Linked DNA regions of Cupriavidus necator N-1. The protein of the gene in region 2 interacts with the protein of the main gene of each other region in a pairwise test. Links are inferred from orthologs where the notes say so. Each region holds a gene or a part of one and is shown on either strand. Other genes may lie near its edges. The genes, in order: gyrA and gyrB.

Region 1 (8,034 bases), 820 kb from region 2 along the record:
CCCAAGATCCAGCGCCTTCTGCAGCGACGCCGGCGAGCGCCCCACCCCGACCACCGTGCCCACCACGCCGGCGCGCTTGAGCGCCAACGCGAGCGAGCCGCCGATCAGGCCGACACCGACAATGACAACACGGGAAAAATGCAATGCACTCACAATCTCAGGCCGCTAGGGGCAGTGGCTCGGACCAGGCCGAGGTAAATCGATGATTGGCAAAGCGGCAGGCAAGCAGCCCGCCGCTACACGCTGCAAAACGCCGCGATTGTAGCCGCGCTCACGCCAGCGCCCGCTCCAGCGCCGCGATGAAGGCTGCGTTCTCCTCGGCCAGGCCAATGGTCACGCGCAGCCAGCGCGGCAGGTTGTAGTTGCCCACCGGCCGCACGATCACACCCTGCTTCAGCAACGCCAGGTTGACGCGCGCGCCGGCGCCGTCGTCATCGCCCACGCGCACCATCACGAAGTTGCCGGACGACGGCACATATTCCAGCCCGAGCCGGTTGAAGGCATCAGTCAGCTGGCGCTTGCCGGCACGGTTCAGCTCGGCGCTGCGGCGCAGGAAGTCGGCATCGCCCAGCGCGGCGATGGCCGCGGCCTGCGCCACGCTGTTGACGTTGAACGGCTGGCGGATGCGGTTCAGCAGGTCCGAAAGCTCCGGCTGCGCCACCGCGTAGCCGATGCGCAGGCCCGCCAGGCCATAGGCCTTGGAGAACGTGCGCGACACCATGAGGTTCGGGTAGCGGCGCACCCAGGCAAGCGAATCGTATTGCTGGTCCGCATCCAGGTATTCGTTGTACGCCTCGTCCAGCACCACCACCACGCTGGCCGGCACCCGCTGCAGGAAGGCTTCGATCTGCGCGGCCGGCACGAACGTGCCGGTCGGGTTGTTCGGGTTGGCGATAAAGACCAGGCGCGTATCCGGCGCGATCGCCGCGGCCATCGCCTCGAGGTCATGGCCGTAGTCGCGCGCGGGCACTTCGATGGCGCGTGCGCCGATCTCCTGCGTGGCCAGCGCGTAGACCGCGAACGAGTACTCGGCATAGACGATCGACTGGCCCGGCTCCACCAGCGCATGCGCGGCCAGCTCCAGGATGTCGTTGCTGCCATTGCCCAGCGTCAGCCAGTCGGCGGGCACGCCGAGGCGCGCCGACAGCGCGCCCTTCAGCGCAAAGCCGTTGGAATCCGGGTAGCGGCCGAGTTCAGCCACCGCATCGGCCACCGCGCGTCGGGCCGACTCGGGCATGCCGAGCGGATTCTCATTGGAGGCGAGCTTGACGATGCCGGCCTCGTCCAGGCCGAACTCGCGCGCGACTTCCGAAATCGGCTTCCCGGCCACGTAAGGCGAAATCGCCCGCACATAGCCGGGTCCAAACACCGTGCCGCCTCGCTTACCCTGCTCTGCCATCTCGTCTCCTTGTTCTTGCCTGGCTGCCTTACTTGCTCGACGGATACGAGCCCAGCACCTTCAGGTAGGCCGCATTGCGGCGCAGCTCTTCGATGGCGCGCGCCACTGCCGGCTCATGCTGGTGCCCTTCCACGTCGACGTAGAAGTAGTACTCCCACGCGCCGCTGCGCGCCGGGCGCGACTCGAAGCGGCACATCGACACGCCGTTCTCCGCCAGCGGCGCCAGCAACTGGTACACCGCGCCAGCCTTGTTGGGCACCGACAGGATCATCGAGGTCTGGTCGCTGCCCGACGGCTCGGTCTCATAGCGGCCGATCACGGCAAAGCGCGTGCGGTTGTGCGGATCGTCCTGGATATGCGTGCGCACGATATGCAGGTGATAGCGGTTGGCGGCGGACTCGCCGGCAATCGCAGCCACGGTCGGGTCTTCGCTGGCCATGCGCGCGGCCTCGGCATTGCTTGATACCGCCTGACGCTCCAGGTGCGGGTAGTTGGCGGTCAGCCAGTGCTGGCACTGCGCCAGTGCCTGCGCATGCGCGCGCACCACTGTTACGCCCTGCATGTCGGGCGTGGATGCCATCAGGTTGTGATGCACCTTGAGCGCAATCTCGCCGCTGATCTTCAGCGAAGTCTGCAGGAACAGGTCGAGCGTGCGCGACACCGCGCCCTCGGTGGAATTCTCGACCGGCACCACGCCGTACTCGACCGTGCCGGCCTCGACGGCACGGAACACCTCGTCGATGCTCGGGCAAGGCACGCCCGACACCTCATGGCCGAAGTGCGCATACAGCGCCTGCTCGGAGAACGTGCCGGCCGGGCCGAGGAAAGCCACTTCCAGCGGCTTTTCCAGCCCGCGGCAGGCGGACATCACCTCGCGCCAGATCGCCGCCACGCTTTCGCCCAGCAGCGGGCCGGGGTTGGCGCCCTGCACCTTGCGGATCACCTGCAGCTCACGCTCCGGGCGGAACACCGGCGCGCCGTACTTCTTCTTGACCTCGCCGACCTCGAGCGCCAGTTTGGCGCGGCGGTTCAGCATCGCCAGCAGTTCGCGGTCAACGGTGTCGATCTGCTCGCGCAGCGGGCTCAGCTCGACCGACAGCTTGCGCTCGGCTTCGCTCAGGTGGCTGTCGTTCTGCTGCTCGTTCGGCGGCGTCTCCTCGCGCGCGGGGGTGCGGTCTTGGCTTGTCATTTTGTATGAATCCGGTGGGCCGCCGGGGCGCGGCGGCCGGAGAAAAACTGACCGCTGCCTGCCGGCGCACTGTGCCTGACGTGCGCGGGCAGCCAGCAGGAATGCGCGTCAGGCGGACGTACGCTCGAACTCGCGCATGAAATCGACCAGCGCCATCACGCCTTCCAGCGACATCGCGTTATAGATGCTGGCGCGCATGCCGCCCACAGTCTTGTGTCCCTTGAGCTGCACCAGGCCGTTGGCCCGCGCCTGCTGCAGGAAGGCCTCATTGCGCGATTCGTCGCCCAGGAAGAACGGCACGTTCATGCGCGAGCGGCAGCTCGGATGGATCTCGTTGCGATAGAAATCGCTCTGGTCCAGGTAGTTGTACAGCGCCGACGCCTTGGCGATATTGCGCTGCTCGATCGCGGGCACGCCGCCCTGGCGCTTGAGCCATTTGAAGACCAGGCCGGCGATATAGATCGCATAGGTCGGCGGCGTGTTGTACATCGAGTTGTGCTCGGCCACCAGGCGCCAGTTGAATGCCGACGGGCACAGCGGGTGGGCATGGCCGATCAGGTCATCGCGCACGATCACGATGGTGACGCCGGCCGGGCCGATATTCTTCTGCGCGCCGCCGTAGACCACCTGCACGCGCGACCAGTCGATCGGGCGCGACAGGATATGGCTGGAAGCGTCCGCCACCACGATGCGGTCGCCCTTGACCTGGCCGATATCGGGAATGTTCTGGAACTCCACACCGACGATGGTCTCGTTGGTGCACAGGTGCACGTAGCCGGCATCGTCCGACAGCTTCCAGTCCGCGACGTCGGGGATGCGGTGGAATTTCTGCGCCTCGCTGGTGGCCGCGATATTGACCGCGCCATAGCGGCGGGCTTCCTGCTCGGTCTTGACCGACCAGGTGCCGGTGACGACGAAGTCAGCCTTGGGCGCGTCGGCGCTGCGCAGGCGCATCAGGTTCAGCGGCACGATGCCGTTCTCGCCGATGGCGCCGCCCTGCAGGAACAGCACATGGAAGTTGGAGGGAATATGCAGCAGTTCGCGCAGGTCCGCGATCGCTTCGGCCTGAATGCCCTCGAACTCGCGGCTGCGGTGGCTCATCTCCATCACCGAGACCCCCGTCCCGCGCCAGGACAGCATCTCCTCCGCAGCCTGTTGCAGCACTTCGGCAGGCAGGACAGCCGGGCCGGGCGAGAAGTTGTAGACGCGTTCGGCCAATGCACGCTGCATCATGCCGGCAAGAGCGGGATTCTGGGGATCGTTCATGAGACGGAGAATGGAAAAATGGCTGCCGGTGTTACCCAAGCAGCCATTATCCCTCAAAACCCGCGCCCCGTTGGGCACCCGGGGCCCGGCCCCGGTGCCGCACCGGCCTGCAAGGCTGCAGGTGGGCGGCGGTCTGAGTCAGTCGCGGATCACGCCAGCATCACTTCGAAGCGGCGGTGATTTCCTTCTCGGCGGCGTCGCGCATCGACTTGCCGACCTGCGGGCCGTACTTCTGCATCATCGAGCCCCAGATCTCCTGGGTCGCTTTGCCCTGGTTGGCCATGAACTTCTGGCCGGTCGGCGACTTCAGGAAGGTGGTCAGGTCCTTGAGTTCCGCCGTCGAGTAGTACTTACCAAAGGCATCGTAGTGCGCCTGGATCGCGTCCTTGCGGAAGCCATCGGTGCTGAACGCCGAACCGGCGCCATCAACCATGCGCTGGACCGCGCCGTTCTTCTTCAGCTTTTCGACAGCGGCCTGCTTCTGCTTGTCGTTCAGGGTCTTGTTCTCGACCAGCACTTGTTCCAGCACCAGCGGAGCTTCCTGCTTGGCGCCTTGCTGCCAGTTTTCGGCCTGGCCCTTGACGGCCTGGTCTGCCTGCATGACGGAAAGCAGTTCCTTGATGGCTGCTGTCTTTTCCGCATCCTGCGCGTGTGCATGCTGCGCCATCATGAAGGTCGGAACGAAAGCAGCCAGAACAGCGATACGTCGATAGGTTTTGAGCATTGTGACTCCCTGGTAAATACGTCCGTTTTAGTCCGGACAGCCGCGAGGCGAGTTCCGGCTGGCGTCCTATTGTTGCAACAATTTACGATTTGTCTTACGGATTGGCGTCCGCGTCGGCCCCGGCAGCACCTTCTGCGCCGTCGGCGTCTTCAGTCTCTTCGCCACCGGCGCCGTTGTCGGCATCGCTTTCGACGATGCGCTGCAGTCCGGACAACTTGGTGCCTTCGTCAACGTTGATCAGCGTGACACCCTGCGTGGCGCGGCCCATTTCTCGGATTTCGGCCACGCGGGTACGGATCAGCACGCCACCGGTGGTGATCAGCATGATCTCGTCCTCGGGCGAAACCAGTGCTGCCGCCACCACACGGCCATTGCGCTCGCTCGTCTGGATCGCAATCATGCCCTTGGTGCCGCGGCCGTGTCGAGTGTACTCAGCAATGGGGGTACGCTTGCCATAGCCGTTCTCGGTCGCGGTCAGCACGCTGCCGCGCACGCCCGCCTCAGCCTCTTCGGCGGTCTCGGCCGGCGCCACCAGCATGGCGATCACGGTCTGGCCGTCTTCAAGGTTCATGCCGCGCACGCCGCGCGCCTGGCGGCCCATCGGACGCACGTCGTTCTCGTCAAAGCGCACCGCCTTGCCGGCGTCGGAGAACAGCATCACATCATGCTGGCCATCGGTCACGGCCGCGCCGATCAGGTAGTCGCCATCGTCCAGGTCGACCGCGATGATGCCGGCCTTGCGCGGATTGGAGAACTCGGTCAGCGCGGTCTTCTTGACCGTGCCGCGAGCGGTGGCCATGAAGATGAAGTGCTCAGCGTCAAACTGCTTGACCGGCAGGATCACATTGATCTTCTCGCCTTCTGACAGCGGGAACATGTTGACGATCGGGCGCCCGCGCGAGTTGCGCGAACCCTGCGGCACCTCGTACACCTTCAGCCAGTAGAGCCGGCCGCGGTTGGAGAAGCACAGGATGTAATCGTGGGTATTGGCCACGAACAGCGTGTCAATCCAGTCGTCTTCCTTGGTCGCTGTCGCCTGCTTACCGCGTCCGCCACGCTTTTGCGCACGGTACTCGGAGATCGGCTGGCTCTTCATATAGCCGCTGTGCGACAGCGTGACCACCATATCCTGCGGGGTGATCAGGTCTTCGGTATCCAGCTCGGTCGCGTTCAGCTCGATCTGCGAACGGCGTTCATCGCCAAATTCGGCGCGGATCGCGGTGAGTTCGTCGACGATGATGGTAGTAATACGCTCCGGCCGCGCCAGGATGTCCAGCAGGTCGGCAATTACCGCCATGATGTCGCGATATTCCTGGACGATCTTGTCCTGTTCCAGCCCGGTGAGGCGTTGCAGGCGCATTTGCAGGATTTCCTGCGCCTGGCCATCGGACAGCCGGTACAGGCCGTCCGCCTGCATGCCGAAAAGGGGCGGCAGCCCGTCCGGACGATAGGAGGCGCGCCCGCCCGGCGTCTCGCCTTCGGCGCGTGCAAGCATGTCGCGGACCAGGGCCGAATCCCATGCCTTCGCCATCAGTTCCTGCTTGGCGATCGGCGGAGTCGGTGCGGCCTTGATGATGGCGATGAATTCGTCGATGTTCGCCAGCGCCACGGCCAGGCCTTCCAGCACATGGCCGCGCTCGCGCGCCTTGCGCAGCTCGAACACCGTGCGGCGGGTGACGACTTCGCGCCGGTGCGCCAGGAAGTACTCCAGCATCTGGCGCAGGTTCAGCAGGCGCGGCTGACGATCGACCAGCGCCACCATGTTCATGCCGAAGGTGTCCTGCAGCTGGGTGTTCTTATATAGGTTGTTGAGGACAACCTCAGGCACCTCGTTGCGCTTGAGCTCGATCACCACGCGCATGCCAGACTTGTCCGACTCGTCGCGGATGTCGGAGATGCCCTCGACCTTCTTTTCAGTGACCAGTTCGGCAATGCGCTCAAGCAGGGTGCGCTTGTTGACCTGGTAGGGCAGCTCGTCGACGATGATGGCCTGGCGCTGGCCGCGATCGATGTCCTCGAAGTGCGTCTTGGCCCGCATTACCACGCGGCCGCGGCCGGTGCGATAGCCTTCGCGAACGCCCTGGATGCCATAGATAATCCCGGCGGTCGGAAAATCCGGCGCGGGAATCAATTCAATCAGTTCATCCACCGTGGCCTGCGGGTTGCGCAACAGGTGCAGGCAGCCGTCAACGATTTCATTCAGGTTATGCGGCGGGATATTGGTGGCCATGCCCACCGCAATACCGGACGAACCGTTGATTAGCAGATTGGGAATACGCGCCGGCAGAATCGAAGGCTCTTTTTCAGAGCCGTCGTAGTTGCTGTCGAAATCGACGGTTTCCTTGTCGATGTCGAACAGCATCTCGTGGGCGATTTTCGCCAGGCGGATTTCGGTATAACGCATGGCCGCGGCGTTATCGCCGTCGACCGAACCGAAATTGCCCTGGCCGTCGACCAGCATGTAGCGCAGCGAGAAATTCTGCGCCATGCGGACGATGGTGTCGTAGACTGCGGTATCGCCGTGCGGGTGATACTTACCGATCACATCGCCGACGATACGGGCCGACTTCTTGTAGGCCCGGTTCCAGTCGTTGTTGAGCTCGTGCATCGCAAACAGCACGCGCCGGTGCACCGGTTTCAGGCCGTCCCGCACATCAGGAAGCGCCCGGCCCACGATCACGCTCATGGCGTAATCAAGATAGGAGCGGCGCATTTCCTCTTCGAGGGAGACCGGAAGGGTTTCTTTTGCGAATGGATCCATTGCGGCGTGGTTTATGCGGCAGGTTTAAGCGAATGACAGGCCCTTTAGCGCGCGGCACAGTGGGCGCCTGACGGCTGGGCAACGTGCCATTCTAACATGCCGCCACCCCCCGCCTCCCGCTCTCCGGACAGCCCTTACGCGCACCTCCCGAGGCCCTGACTGAAACCCGGAATCCCTGATGCCACAAGGCTTTGCGGGCGACACAAGACCCGTGTTGCACAAACACCACAGGCCCAAAACCCATGCGGCGAATCGAATATATTTACTTCTTAGGAAACGACCCTTGTGGCACAATTCCCCAGCGAAGAGCCAGACATTGTTCGAAGTGGAGCATCCACCACATCGAGAATGTTATACTCCGAAGAATGTATGACTTGTTTTCGTCCATTTGCTCGCAGTAACCCTGCGGTGATCTCATCCTGAGAGGAGAAATATGAAAAAATTTGCCAAGCTCGCGCTCGTTGCAGCTACCGCAGTAATGGCTGCATCCGCTCAAGCTCAGTCCGTCCCTTATGAAAAGAAGGCAGTGAACGACAACTGGGGCAACGGTACGAGCGAGTACGTGTGGAAGAATGGCACGAACGAGCTCTGCTGGCGCGACAGCTCCTGGACCCCGGCCACGGCCAACGCGCTGTGCGACGGCGCCCTGGCCCCGGCCGTAGCGGCACCGGCACCGGCTCCGGTGGCCCCGCCGG
Region 2 (9,683 bases):
GCGCATCGACGAGCCGGCGCTCAGGGCCGCGCCGGCCAGCCCCGCCATGGCGCCGCCGAAGATCACCGCGCCATAGCGCGGCACCCCGACGCTGTGTCCCGCGGTATCGAGCAGCTTGGGGTTCTCGCCCAGGCTGCGCAGCTCCAGGCCCAGGCGCGTGCGATACAGCAGCAAGGCAATGGCCGGCACCATCAGGTATGCCAGGTAGGTCATCCAGGTCTGGTTGAACAAGGCCTCGCCGACCAGGGGCAGGTCCGCCAGCCCGGGAATGCGCAGCGTGGACAGCGGCTCGATCACGGCTTGCTCCGCCGGGACCTGCTTGAGCAGCGCGCGAAAGCCGTAGGCCGTCAACGCCGAGCTGAGCAGGTTGATGGCCAGCCCCATGATGAACTGCTCGATGCGCAGCGTCACAGTGGCGAACGCCATCAGGCCGCCCAGGGCTGCGCCGGACAGCACCGCCGCCGCAATGCCGAGCGCCAGCGACCCCGACAGGAACGTCACCAGGAAGGCGACGAAACAGCCGGTCATCATAGTGCCCTCGACCCCCAGGTTCATGATGCCCGCTTTCTCGGCAACCAGCTCGCCCGCGGCAGCCAGCAGCAGCGGCGTCAGCATCCGCACGGCAGCCGCCAGCAGGCCAACTGCCACGGCGTTGTTAAGAAGATCATGCATCGCGCCCTCGCTTGGCCGGTTGCGCCTGGTTGATGGCTTGCGCCAGAAGAAAACTGATAAGAAGCACAGCCTGCATGACGCGCGCCATGGTGCTGGGCACGCCCGCTTCGAGCTGCATCGCGGCACTGCCGGTATTGAGCGCGCCGAACAGCAGCGCTGCCAGCAGGGCGCCGGCCGGATGCAGGCGCCCGAGCATGGCGACCATGATGCCGCTGTAGCCCACGCCGCTCGCCAGCGTTGCCGGCGCCAGCCGCCACTGCGTGCCGAGAAGCATCACCGCCCCGCACAATCCCGCAATGCCGCCGCTGATCGCGAAGACCTTCAGGCAGGTGGCCCCGGCGGCGATCCCCTTGAACGCCGAGGTCCTGGCGTTCAGCCCGAATGACAGGATCTCGAAGCCGAGCACGCTCCTGCCAAACAGCACCGCAAGCGCCAGCGCGACCACGGCGGCAATCAGGAACTGCGCGTTCAGCGTGCCCTCGGCATTCCAGGCAGGCAGATGGGCGGGCGCGCCGATCGGCGCCGTCTGCAGGTACGTGGCGCTCGATTCCGGCCAGACATGGCCGACCAGGTACATCAGCAGGAACACGGCGATGTAGTTGAACATCATGGTCGAGACAATCTCGTTCACGCCCCAGCGCACCCTGGCCAGGGCCGGGGGCGTGCTCCAGAGCGCGCCCCCGGCGACGCCGGCGCAGAGCGGCAGCAGCCACGGCAGCGGCTGCGGCAGGCCGGCTGCCAGCAAGGTGGCGCCGTAGCAAAAGATGGCCCCGAGTACCAGCTGGCCTTCCTGCCCCACGTTCCAGAGCTGGGCACGGTAGGAGACGATGGTTGCCAGCGCGACGAGGAACAGCGGCGTGGCATCGCGCAAGGTATCAAGGCCTTCGGCGAAGCCGCCGAAGGCGCCGGACCATAGCGACGACAGCGCGGCGCCCAGCGGATACCCGCCGGCGACCAGCAGCAGCGCCGAGACCGACAGGCCGACGAGCGTGCCCGCCGCCAGCGTGGCGACAGTTCGCCCATGGCCAGCAGCGGGGAAAGACAACAGACTGCCGAGCGTCAAGGCCCGGCCTAACCTGGCGTTCATGGGAGATCCTTCAGGCAAGGTGCCGGCTGCAGCGCTGGCGCCGGCGGAATGTGCGCACCCCCGGCCATCAGGTGGCCGATCTGCGCAATGGTTACCTGCGTGGCATCGAAGATGCCGGCAATGCGCCCTTCGTACATCACGGCGATGCGGTCGCAGAGGTTGAACAGGTCGTCGAGCTCATCGGAGGCGAGCAGGATCGCGTAGCCCTCATTGCGCTTGTCGAGCAGCAGGCGATAGATGCTTTCGATGACGCCCACGTCAACGCCGCGCGTGGGCTGGTTGGCCAGCACGACTTTCGAGGCCTGGTACAGCTCGCGCGCAATGACGATCTTCTGTGCATTTCCGCCCGACAAGGTGCCTGCCTTGGTGTGGACCGAGCGGGTGCTGATGGCAAAGCGGTCGATGCAGTCCTGCGCGAACGCCTCGGCCCGCTTGCGCGACAGGAAGCCGCGGCGGCTGAACACCGGATCGCGGTGCCGCCCGAGCATCAGGTTGTCGGCAACGCTGAGTTCACCGACTAGGCCTTCGGCAAAACGGTCTTGCGGAATATGGCCGATGCCGGCCCGCGAGATAGTGCCCGGGTCGTGGTTGGTGAGATCGACGCCATCGCACAGCAGGCGGCCGGCGGTGGCGCGGCGCGCGCCGGCAATGACCTCGAACAGTTCCTTCTGGCCGTTGCCTGAGACACCGGCGATGCCGACGATCTCGCCGCGGTGCACGGTAAGGTCGATGCCGTGCAGGGGGCGCCGGCCGGCTGAGGCTGACAGGCCTTCCAGCACCAGGCGCGGCGCGCCCGGGCTGGAGGCGCCGCGGCGCGGCGTGGAGGTGGCGTGGCCAACCATCAGCGTGGACAGGTCGTCGCGGGTACAACGCGCGGCTTCGACGGTATCGATCACCCGCCCCTTGCGCATGACGGTCACGCGGTCACACTGCAGCACTTCATCCAGCTTGTGGGTGATCAGCACTACCGTCGTCCCTTCGCCGGTAAGGGTCCGCAGCACGCTGAACAGCTGCACGGATTCCTGCGGCGTCAGCACGGCGGTCGGCTCGTCCAGAATCAGCAGGTCGACCTCGGTATTGAGGCACTTCAGGATTTCGGCCCATTGCTGCTGCCCGACGTCGAGGTCGCCGACCGGGCAATCCAGATCGAGGCTCAGCCCGTACTTGCGGCACCGCTCATGGAGCCGGGCACGCGTTGCCGCGGTGCGCGGCAGAAAGCCGCGCTGCGGCGAGCCGGCGATCACGTTCTCGACCACCGTCAGGGGATTGGCCAGCACAAAGTGCTGGAACACCTTGCCGATGCCGGCACGGCGGGCGTCCATGGGCGAGCGGATGTCCAGCGCTTGTCCGTAGACCTCGATGGTGCCAGCATCGGCCTGGAGATAGCCCGACAGGCAACTGGTCAGCGTGGATTTGCCGGCGCCGTTTTCGCCGAGCAGGCAGTGCATCTCGCCGCGAGCGATCTCGATGCTGACGTCGCCAAGGGCGGTGAAGTTGCCGAACCGCTTGGACAGGTTGCGCACGCGCAAGTGAGGGATGGCTTGCATGGCACCCTCTACTTTGACGAGGCCGGCTTGCTGACGTCGAGCTCCACCGTCTGCTGCCGTGCCTCGATTCTGGCGCGGGTCTCGCTGATCCGCGCCGCAATCTGCGGCGGCATCGGAAAGTCGTGGAACGGCGCCAGCTCCGCGCCGCCTTCGGCCATGCCGAAGTAGCGCTTGTTCATATTGCCGGCCAACGGCTTGCCGCCAACGCGGCTGGCGTGCCATTCGTCAAGGATCCACTTGAAGCCCGGTGTCCAGTTGCCCAGGGCGCTGGTGGCGATGTTCTGCGGCGCCACCGGGCTCCAGTCGCGGTAGGCGCCATAGCAGGTGACCTTCTGCTGCTTGCAGACATCGAAGGTTGAGCTGAGCATGAACTCCTGGTCGACACCGCCGGCCACCTGCGCCTTCATGGCTTCGGTTGCCATAGGCGGATCCCACCAGCTTGCGATGAACGACACCTTCTGCTTCACGTCAGGACGCACGCTCCTGGCCCCGGCGAAGAACGCGTTGATGGCATCGTTGGTGTCTTCCGTCGGAAAGCCGGCGACGGCGCCGACCACGCCGGTCCTGGTCAGCATTCCGGCAGCGATGCCGGCAAGGTAGGACGGCTCGTAGATGCGGTTGTAGAGCAGATAGACGTTTGCGCCGATCGGCTCGTTTGGCGCACCGGTGAGCACGAACAGCGTGTTGGGATACTGCGCGTGGATGCGGCGTACCTCATCGGTATAGTTGGCATGCGCCCAGATGATGTCGTAGCCCTTGCGCGCGTAAAGGCGCAATGCCGCTTCCGCCGCGCTGCCGAAGACGCCTTCGGTGTAGACCGGATCATTGATGGCAAGCCCGTGCGGCTTGGCCGCGCGCAGCTGCTTCCAGGTCGAGATCAGGGTCGCGTTCCAGGGGTCGTCCGGGCCGGAGCCGAGCACCGCCGCGATCTTGACTTGCGTGGGCGCGGGGGTGGGCTGCGCCTGCGCTGGCGGCAGGCATGCCACATAGATCGCATAGAAGAAGCCGAGGGCGCGCAGGACGCGGGGGAAATTTCCGATTTGGCGATTCAAATGCATGGCGCTACGCTCCGTTCAGTTCAGAAGATCCATTCAAACATCAACTGCGGGAAGAATTCGTTGGTGGCCTTGGAAACGCCCTCTATCGTCTTGACGCCGTAGGTATTGTGCGACCACTGCAACTGCACGCCGGCATAGAACTGGTCGGGGCGGTCCCACAGCAGCAGGCCGGTGTCGAGCAGCAGGGCATCCTGCGTGGTGAAGTAGGCGACGGCGTCATAGTTGCTGTTCTCGCGCGCGTTGCGCGCCCCGTACCATTGGGCGTAACCCTGGGCCTTCCAGCGGGTCGGGCCGATAAAGAAGGTCGAGCGGTAGTACAAGTTGACGGAGGGCTGCAGCGTGTAGCGGGTCTTGGGCTGGAAGTCCTTGTAGACACCGACGCTCACGCCGAGGTAGTCGAAGCCAGGGACTTTGAGCGGGAAGTCCAGGCCCAGGAAGAGGTCCCGGGTATCGACGGCGGGATAGACCATCTTGGCGCCGTAGTCGGCGGCATTGCCCTGGTTCTGCGTGCCGGCGTAGTAGTCCTTGGATGTGGCGAACTGCCAGCCCGGCGCAAGCCGGATCTCCTTGATGGGGCCGAAGGACAGGTCCGCGTCGAAGATCTTGTTCAGGCTGAGGAACTCCCAGCCCTGGGTGTACATCCGGTAGTTGCCGTGGTCGAAGGCATTCTGGAAGTAGAAGAAGGTGGCACCGTACTTCCAGCCGTTGCTGTAGTTCAGCTGGAAGATATCGAGATGAGTCGATGCGCCGGTTGGCGCACCGGTGGTCATGTCGGTGCTGTTGCTGTATTGCTTGAAACCGTTGCCGGTATAGAACTGCGCTCCCAGTTCCTGCCAGTCGGCAACGGCATGTGCCGGTGCCGTCAATGTGAGCAGCGTTGCCGCCACTCCCCATAAAAGTGCATTTTTCCCCATGATCGCCCCCCATTGCGCGCTGGCCCGCGATGCGGACCAAGCGGCTAGCCGGATTTGAGTGAGGCCAGCCTGGCCCCTCGCGGTACTACAGTTGCGGGGCAATTCTATGAAGCGAACGGAATCCGAATAAGGGAGGCGCTGAAACGGGTTGTTCCAGTATCGGGACGGGGAAAACGCTGGTTTGGGGGCATCGGCGACGCCAGTTTCCAGCTGTGGCCGCGCGGCAGTTGGCAGCCACCGCGCGCGGCTAGCGACCGACGCCGACTACCGCGAGTACCAAGCGCAGGCCCAACGCAACTGGGCTGCGGCGCATCCGGAGTATAGGCATGAGTACCGCGAGCTCCACCCCGCGTATGCCGCCCGCAACCGAGAACGGCAAAAACGACGGACTGTCACGAATCGCGTTGCAAAGATGGACGCGTGGAAGCGGCTTACGCATAGACGGCAGGCAGGCGCTCCAAAACCTCATTCATGACGTCGAATCCGGCGCAGCGGATTTCCAGGTCATTCTGGTCTATGACGTGAGTCGATGGGGCCGCTTTCAGGACGCCGATGAAAGCGCGTACTACGAGTACATCTGCCGGAGGGCTGGCTTCCAGGTCGCCTATTGCGCCGAGCAGTTCGAGAACGACGGCTCCACCGTCTCAACCATCGTCAAGGGCGTGAAGCGCGCAATGGCTGGCGAGTACAGCCGCGAACTCTCATCAAAGGTCTTCGCCGGGCAGTGCCGCCTTATCGAGATGGGGTTTCGCCAAGGAGGTCCAGCGGGCTATGGGCTGCAGCGGTCCTCGCGGACCAGCACGGAGTCATGAAAGGGCCACTGGCAAGAGGAGAGCATAAGAGTTTTCAGACTGACCGCGTGATCCTGATGCCAGGCCCGGAGAGCGAGGTACGTACTGTCAATCTCATTTACTCGTGGTTCATCGAGGAGTCGCTAAATGAGCACGAAATCGCAGCACGACTGAACGCCATGCGAATCGAGACAGAGCTCGGTCGGCCTTGGAGTCGATCTACGGTGAGGGAGGTCCTGACGAACGAAAAAGTACATCGGCAACAACGTCTACAACCGCGTCTCCTTCAAGCTGAAGAAAATGCGGGTCGCCAACACACCCGATATGTGGATTCGAAAGGAGCATGCCTTTGAACCAATAGTTCCAAGCGATATGTTCTACACCGCTCAAGGCATCATGCGCGCAAGGGCTCGCCGCTACCCGCGGTACCGAGCACGACATGCTGCCCGGTCGCCGGCAGGCACACCACTTCCAGCTGCTTTCCGATTGGTTTTGGCAATGCCATATAGATGCAACCGCCGCTCTCAGCGTTCTCTGTTTTCGTTTTAGTTGCCCATCCCCTCTTGGAAAACTTTCGGTGGCGATGGGCTTCGACGGGTAACCCGGAAATCTTGACTATTATGAAAAAAGACCCATAAATTTCTCAACTTATGGGTCCATTTTTCTCAGGTTATGACGCTATCTACACACTACATGTCAGACGTCAATATTCCTCGCCACCAGCGCATTACTCTCAATAAAGTTCCTACGCGGCTCCACCTCATCCCCCATCAGCGTAGTGAAGATCTGATCCGCCGCAATAGCATCCTCAATCTGCACCTTCAGCAGTCGGCGCTGAGTAACGTCCAGCGTCGTCTCAAACAACTGCTCAGGATTCATCTCCCCCAGCCCCTTATACCGCTGACGAGAAACCCCACGCTCAGCCTCAGCCAGCAGCCATTGCATGGCCCCGTGGAAGTCATTGACAGTCTGATCACGCAGCTTTTCGCCTTCGCCCCGCTGCACCTTGGTGCCTTCCGGAGTCAGCCCCTGGAAAGTCTTGGCCGCATTGGAGAGAGCAGCATAGTCAGCACCATGGACGAAGTCCGCATCCAGATGCGACAACCGCACGTTCCCATGATGACGACGCGCAATCATCAACCGATGCTTATCCGTCTTCTCATCAAACTGCGCATAGACATCAGCAGTGCCATCATCATTAACAGCCGCCCCAATCAACGTCTTGGCATGCATCTCAGCCAACTTAGCCTTCAACGCCACAGCAGACGCCTCAGCAGCAGCCGCGCTGTCCAGATCCAGCGCCACCCCATCAGCAATAGCACGCAGGGCATCGGTATCAACAATCCGTGACAGGCGAGAAATCACCCCCTCAGTCAGCTGATACTGCCGCGCCAACTCAGTCAGCGCATCCCCATTGATCTCAGTCCCATCCGGCCGCACCAGCACAGCCTTCTCCATCGCCAGCTTCAGCAGGTAGGCATTGAGCTCGACATCATCCTTGATATACCGCTCTTCCTTGCCGTGCTTGATCTTGTACAGCGGCGGCTGCGCGATATAGACGTAGCCGCGCTCGATGATGTCGGGCATCTGGCGGTAGAAGAATGTCAGCAACAGGGTGCGGATGTGCGAGCCGTCCACATCAGCATCGGTCATGATGATGATGCGGTGGTAGCGCAGCTTGTCCAGGTTGTAGTCGTCCTTGCCGATGCCGGTGCCCAGTGCGGTGATCAGGGTCAGCACTTCCTGGCTGGACAGCATCTTGTCGAAGCGGGCGCGTTCTACGTTCAGGATCTTGCCCTTCAGGGGCAGGATGGCCTGGAACTTACGGTCGCGGCCTTGCTTGGCGGAGCCGCCTGCGGAGTCGCCCTCCACCAGGAAGAGTTCTGACAGGGCGGGGTCTTTTTCCTGGCAGTCTGCCAGCTTGCCGGGCAGGCCCATGCCGTCCATCAGGCCCTTGCGGCGCGTCATTTCGCGGGCCTTGCGGGCGGCTTCGCGGGCGCGGGCGGCGTCGACGATCTTGCCGCAGATGATCTTGGCATCGCCCGGGGTTTCCAGCAGGAAGTCGCTCAGGGCCTTGCCGACGAGTTCTTCCACCGGCAGGCGCACTTCGGAAGAGACCAGCTTGTCCTTGGTCTGCGAGCTGAACTTGGGCTCGGGCACCTTGACGGAGAGCACGCAGGACAGGCCTTCGCGCATGTCGTCGCCGGTGGTTTCCACCTTGGCTTTCTTGGCGACTTCGTTCTCTTCGATGTACTTGTTGATGACGCGGGTCATCGCGGCGCGCAGGCCGGTCAGGTGGGTGCCGCCATCCCGCTGCGGGATGTTGTTGGTGAAGCAGAGCACCTGCTCGTTGTAGCCGTCGTTCCACTGCATGGCCACTTCCACGGCGATACCGTCTTTTTCGGTGTTGGCGTAGAAGATGGTGGGGTGCAGCACGCTCTTGGAGCGGTTGATGTACTCGACAAAACCCTTCACGCCGCCGGAGAAGGCAAAGTCTTCCTCCTTGCCGGTGCGCTGGTCGACCAGCTTGATGTGCACGCCGTTGTTCAGGAACGAGAGCTCGCGGATGCGCTTGGAGAGGATCTCGTAGTGGAACTCGACGTTGGTGAAGATTTCTTCGTCGGCCAGGAAGTGCACTTCGGTGCCGCGCTTGTCGGTGGCGCCGATGATCTTCATCGGCGAGACTTCAACGGGCTGGCCGTCGGGGCCGGTCACGGTCTCGACGATGCGGTTCTGTACGTCGCCCTTGGCGAATTCGATCAGGTGGACCTGGCCGTCGCGGCGCACGGTCAGGCGCAGCCACTTGGACAGGGCGTTCACGCAGGACACGCCCACGCCGTGCAGGCCCCCGGACACCTTGTAGCTGTTCTGGTTGAACTTGCCGCCGGCGTGCAGCTCGGTCATGGCGATTTCCGCCGCGCTGCGCTTGGGTTCGTGCTTGTCGTCGAACTTGACCAGGGGCGGGATGCCGCGGCCGTTGTCGACGATGGAGATCGAGTTGTCGCTGTGGATGGTGACCTGGATCTCGGTGCAGTAGCCGGCCAGCGCTTCGTCGATGGAGTTGTCCAGCACCTCGAAGACAAGGTGGTGCAGGCCGGTGCCGTCGGAGGTATCACCGATATACATGCCCGGGCGCTTGCGTACCGCCTCCAGGCCTTCCAGAATCTGGATCGAAGAGGCTCCGTAGGTGTTTTCCTGCTGCGGGTTCTGCTGTTCGGTCATGTCTTTCTACTCACGGCAATGGCGGAATTCGGGCCGGGCCGGCATAGCGGCGGGGCGCGAAAGGGTCCGCATGGCGGGTTACTAAAAACGGCAAAAGGGGCGGATCGTCGTTTCGATCCTGCCCCCGCTGCGGGATGGTCATCCCCAGGACGTCCCGGCCTGGGCCAGGTGTCGTTGCGTGCCGTTTGCTGCTCCGGTTCTTGTCTGGTCTGGTCCTGTTACCGGATCATCAGATGCGCATCGGCATGACGACGTACTTGAAGTTGTCGTCTTCCGGCACGGTAATCAGCGCACTCGAATTCGAGTCGCCGAGGCTGACCTGCACCTGCTCGCTCTTCAGGTTGGCAAGCACGTCAAGCAGGTAGGTCACGTTGAAGCCGATATCGAGCGCG

The links.
Region 1: the proteins of gyrB (region 2) and gyrA interact in binary tests that used the Escherichia coli proteins (3 or more experiments, as listed by UniProt). The link is inferred for Cupriavidus necator N-1 from one-to-one orthologs.

The regions. Positions count from the first base shown.
Region 1 is NC_015726.1:823,011-831,044, reverse strand. Bases 4,473-7,686 are described here. They hold gyrA (DNA gyrase subunit A), read right to left. Parts: upstream 7,340-7,686; coding sequence 4,673-7,339; downstream 4,473-4,672. Other genes in these bases: CNE_RS03905 (DUF2059 domain-containing protein), read right to left, coding at 4,473-4,578. In the rest of the region: CNE_RS03925 (prephenate dehydrogenase), read right to left, coding at 1-153; hisC (histidinol-phosphate transaminase), read right to left, coding at 272-1,399; pheA (prephenate dehydratase), read right to left, coding at 1,428-2,588; serC (3-phosphoserine/phosphohydroxythreonine transaminase), read right to left, coding at 2,697-3,854; more of CNE_RS03905, read right to left, coding at 4,015-4,472; outer membrane protein OmpA, read left to right, coding at 7,773-8,034. UniProt on the Escherichia coli protein: A type II topoisomerase that negatively supercoils closed circular double-stranded (ds) DNA in an ATP-dependent manner to maintain chromosomes in an underwound state.
Region 2 is NC_015726.1:3,165-12,847, reverse strand. What follows is about bases 6,529-9,683. They hold gyrB (DNA topoisomerase (ATP-hydrolyzing) subunit B), read right to left. Parts: upstream 9,292-9,683; coding sequence 6,766-9,291; downstream 6,529-6,765. Other genes in these bases: dnaN (DNA polymerase III subunit beta), read right to left, coding at 9,521-9,683. Also shown: CNE_RS00045 (ABC transporter permease), read right to left, coding at 1-672; CNE_RS00040 (ABC transporter permease), read right to left, coding at 665-1,759; CNE_RS00035 (ABC transporter ATP-binding protein), read right to left, coding at 1,756-3,306; CNE_RS00030 (BMP family protein), read right to left, coding at 3,315-4,364; CNE_RS00025 (hypothetical protein), read right to left, coding at 4,385-5,230. UniProt on the Escherichia coli protein: DNA gyrase negatively supercoils closed circular double-stranded DNA in an ATP-dependent manner to maintain chromosomes in an underwound state.